Regions from separate parts of the Pseudohongiella sp. genome, predicted to be linked through region 1. Evidence: predicted binding sites of a transcription regulator. Region 1 holds the regulator's gene; the other holds the start of a gene.
The links. Region 1 encodes sigma-54, which starts transcription at its own class of promoters, with help from an activator protein. Its sites were predicted from a motif close to ANTGGCATNNANNTTGCTNT; they were not measured.
Positions count from the first base shown of each region.

Region 2: the regulator sigma-54 is predicted to act here: its motif matches at 965-984, upstream of flgB (flagellar basal body rod protein FlgB).

Region 1 is NZ_JBBDNQ010000034.1:96,796-99,197, forward strand. It holds gene WD071_RS12700 (RNA polymerase factor sigma-54) at 69-1,619, shown strand; gene ptsN (PTS IIA-like nitrogen regulatory protein PtsN) at 1,700-2,167, shown strand; gene rapZ (RNase adapter RapZ) at 2,249-2,402, shown strand, end outside.
Region 2 is NZ_JBBDNQ010000028.1:178,961-181,362, reverse strand. It holds gene WD071_RS10445 (flagellar hook assembly protein FlgD) at 1-55, opposite strand, end outside; gene flgC (flagellar basal body rod protein FlgC) at 77-517, opposite strand; gene flgB (flagellar basal body rod protein FlgB) at 520-918, opposite strand; gene WD071_RS10430 (protein-glutamate O-methyltransferase CheR) at 1,060-1,929, opposite strand; gene WD071_RS10425 (chemotaxis protein CheV) at 1,950-2,402, opposite strand, start outside.

The DNA.
Region 1 (2,402 bases):
CGACCAACACAATATCTGTTATCAACGAGCAACTGTTATCAACGAGCAACAACGATGTATCTGATGCCATGAAAATTTCGCTACAGCTAAAGCTTGGTCAACAGCTGACCATGACTCCCCAGCTGCAGCAGGCAATCCGGCTCCTGCAGCTATCCACTCTGGATTTACAACAAGAAATTCATCAGGCTCTGGAATCCAACCCCATGCTGGAGGTGGATGAATCCCATGACACCGACGGCAATGACACCAGCTACGATAACGGCGACAGCGAATCGAACAGCCAGTCTGAGGGTGGCAAAGAACAGGACAGCAGCGGAAAAGATGAGGTTCGTGACACCTTTGCCGAACAGTCTTCTTCCGACGCGTCCTACGAGGCCAGCGGCGACGAATCGCATTGGGAAGACAACATCCCGGAACAACTGACAGTTGACACCAATTGGGATGATATTTATCAGAACAGCTACACGAGTGGTAGCCCGGCCCCCGATAACGACGACTTCGAATCCCGCGACACAGCGTCAGAATCATTGCAGGATCACTTGCTCTGGCAACTGAACCTGACCACCATGTCGGACACTGACCGACTTATCGCCATGGCTATCATCGACGCCGTGGACGCCAACGGGCAGCTGTCCGCCAGCCTTGAATCGATCCAGGAAGGGCTGCAGGAGCACCTGGACATAGAAGAGGATGAAGTCCTGGCCGTGTTGCATCGGGTGCAGCACTTTGATCCGGTTGGTGTAGCCGCACGGGATCTGTCCGAATGCCTGCTGATACAGCTTAACCAGATTCCGGACATCCTGGTTACCGATGCCGTGCGTCATGCCCGTATCCTGGTTAAAGACCACCTGTCACTGCTGGGCAATCGCGACTACGCTCAGGTCATGCGTCTGACTCGTCTGAAAGAGCCCGAGTTGCGCGACGCAATCGCCATCATAGAGAAACTGGATCCGCGCCCGGGCGCCGATGTTGCCCCATCCACTGCCACCTACATCGTACCGGATGTGTTTGTCAGCAAAGACCCTCGCAGCGGCCGCTGGCGTGTCGAACTCAACCCTGAGACGGCGCCCAAGCTGCGCATCAACGCGGATTACGCAGCACTGGTCAAACGCTCGGAAAACAGCACCGATAACAACTACCTGCGCGACAACCTGCAGGAAGCTCGCTGGTTTCTGAAAAGCCTGCAAAGCCGCAACGAGACGCTGCTGAAGGTTGCCAGCCGGATTGTCGAGCATCAGCAGGGCTTTCTGGAAAAAGGCGAGGAAGCCATGAAACCGCTGGTATTGCACGATATCGCGGAAGCCGTCGAGATGCACGAATCAACGATATCCCGGGTCACCACGCAGAAGTACATGCACACACCGCGCGGAATCTTCGAATTAAAGTATTTCTTTTCCAGCCACGTCAGCACCGCTGGCGGGGGCGAATGTTCGTCAACCGCCATTCGCGCCCTGATCAGGAAGCTGGTGGTGGCGGAGAACCCCCGCAAGCCGTTGAGCGACAGTAAAATCACGCAGTTGCTGGAAGACCAGGGTATCAACGTTGCCCGGCGAACAATTGCGAAATACCGGGAATCCCTGTCCATTCCGCCTTCCAACGAACGAAAAAGGCTTGTCTAGCCCCGGACTGAGCGTTGATGCATTGCCAGCGGCAGACCAAGGTTCTAGAATGGCAACCATCGGAAGACTAGGAAAACCTGATGCAACTGAGCAAAATCCTGAGCCCTGAACGCACCGTCTGTGATATGCCGGGCGTCAGCAAAAAACGCTTTCTCACGACCGTCAGTGAGCATATCGCGGGCAGCGCCAGCAGCCTGTCGGCAGACGCTATCTACAACGCATTGCTGGCGCGCGAACAACTGGGCAGCACCGGCATAGGCAATGGCATAGCAATACCTCACTGTCGCGTACAGGAATGCACCCGGATTATAGGCACACTGGTCAAACTGGATGAGGGCATCGACTTTGATGCCATTGACTCACAGCAGGTAGACCTGTTGTTTGTGCTGATTGTGCCGGCGGAGGAAACTGATGAGCATTTGCGTGTCCTGAGCGGGCTGGCGCGACTGTTCCATCAGGAAGCGTTTTGCCAGGCCTTGCGTGATGCCAAAAACAACAGTGAGCTTTACCAGACCGCGATACGGTTCAGCGAGCAGCCGCAAGACTGACCGCTGACGCCTGCCGGTACGATCAGCAGCGTGACATACACCCAAACTCAACCCAGATCCAAATGAGACAGGCGACCAATTGTGAGACTCCTGATCGTTAGCGGCCGCTCCGGTTCCGGCAAAAGCACCGCGCTAAACATGCTGGAAGATCATGGCTATTATTGTATCGACAATTTGCCGGCGAGCCTGTTGCCGGCTTTTGTCAGTCGGATATCGAGCGAAACCGTTGCCCTGC
Region 2 (2,402 bases), on a different contig from region 1:
GGGCGTACTCGGTCAGAACCCGGTTTAATGCGTTGTTGTTATTGCCAATTTCCATGTTCTATTCTCCTGTGCCCAGTTAACCCTGACCCAGCGTCAAGACACGCTGCATCATGGTTCGGGCGGCTGACATAACATCCACATTGAGCTGGAAGGCCCGTGACGATGAAATCATGTTGGTCATCTCTTCCACGATGTCGACATTCGGGTAGAACACATAGCCCTCCTCGTTTGCCATCGGGTTGCCCGGTTCATAACGTGGCTGCAACGGCCGTGCATCTTCCACGATGCCGGCGACCCGGACGCTGGTAGACGCGGCGTTGTGCGCCGGCTCGGCGAAAGCATCCTGCATGGCAGAATTCATCACCGGCATAAACACCGGGTGGCGCGCACGGTAGGTCTGCTCAGCGCTGCTGGCCGCGCTGTTGGCATTGGCCATGTTACTGGCGGTCGTATTCAGTCGCAGCGATTGCGCGCTCATGCCGGAACCGGCGATGTCAAAGACTCCCATCAGGCTCATGCTTACTCTCCTTTCAGGGCTTTGATCATGCCCGTGAACTTGCCATTGAGAAACTGGAAGCTGGCCTGATGCTCCAGCGCGTTGCGGGCAAAGGCCGCATTTTCGACCTGCTCATCGACGGTATTGCCGTCGAGTGATGGTTGTGAGGGTACCCGATACAGCGCCGATGCATCGTTCAGGCCGGGCATGCCGGTGATGTGGCGGCTATGGGTCTGCTGCATGGCAACATCACCGCGGCCGGACGTGGCCTGCGCCAGCACACTGCCAAAGTCCATATCACGGGCTTTATAGCCGGGGGTGTCAGCGTTTGCGATATTGCTTGCCAGCATGGTGGTGCGCTGGGTTCGCAGCGTCAGGGCATGTTCGTGGACGCCCAGTGCGTTGGTAAAGTTTATGGCCATCGGTTGATTCCTGCTGTTTACGTTGCCGATTCGATTCAGCAAGAAAATAGCAAGACCCGTGCCACTAATTAAAATGACTATTTTTCAAATAGTTAGGGATATTTAAAGATGACAGCGGCAATGGATTGCCTGGACTGCAGTCTACAGTTTGCCGCCTGGCGGCAACTGGTTTCGGTAGACACTGGTGTGGGCGCTCAGCCTTTCCATCTGATACAGATCACTGATCGTCGCCGGCAACGATTCAGACGCTCCCAACAACAGATAGGATCCCGGGTTCAGGCTGCTGCGCATGCGGCGCAGAATATCGGCCTTGAAATCGGCGGCAAAATAAATCAGCACGTTGCGACAAAAGATCACATCAAAACGCCCCAGGCTGGCATAGGTGTCCTGGAGGTTGAGGGGTTTGAAATTGACCCGCCGGGTAATACCCGGTTTCAGGCGAAAACGGCCCTGAGGCAATTCATCAAAAAACATGCGCCGACGAGAGTCACTAAGCCCCCGGCTCACACTCAGGCCATCGTACTCGGCAAGCCTGGCATTGCTCAGCATGGAATTTGAGATATCCGTACCGATAATTTCCGGATCGCGCATCAGCACGCCCGGATGCCTGGCTTTGAATTCTTCAAAGATCATGCTGATGGAGTACGGCTCCTGCCCCGACGAGCAGGCCGCCGACCAGATGCGCAGGCTGCTGCGCTTTTCTTCCAGCACCAGGCGCGGCAGAATGACGTCCCGCAAGGCGTCGAACGGGGCACTGTCACGAAACCAGAAGGTTTCGTTGGTGGTCATGGCATCAATCACCTTTTCCCGCAGCCCCGGCACCGAATGTTGATTGATGCGGGTCACCAGCGCACTCAGTGTCGTCAGCTGGTGTTCTTCCAGGATACGGCGGATACGGTTTGCCACCAGATACTGCTTGTTATCGCCTAATACGATGCCACAGGCCTGATTCAGGAAAGTCCGGAAGGCCTGATAGTCTTCCAGTGCAAACTGTTGTTGTTCGTCTACCATATAACACTCGAATCAGGCGCTTACGCCGGGATCTGACGCCGTTCCAGTTGTTTCAGCACACGCTGGGCCAACTCATCCGGGTGGAATTTTGCCAGGAAATCGTCAGCACCCACTTTTTCCACCATGGCCTGATTGAACACACCGCTCAGTGACGTATGCAACATCACGTGCAGATCGCTGAGCCGGGGGTCATTCTTGATGGATGCCGTCAACGTATAACCGTCCATTTCCGGCATCTCGATATCGGAAATCACCAGGATATATTTGTCAGACGGATTCTCGCCTTTTTCGAGCATCCCCAGCAAATGTGCGAAGGCCTGTTTGCCGTCATTGAGCACCACCGTTTTCAGGCCAATGGCCTCACAACAGCGTTTTATCTGTGTGCGCGCCACACTGGAGTCATCCACAATCAATATGGTGTTGATGGCATCGGAGCGCTCGGTTTTGCTGATCAGGGCCTCGCTCAACAAACG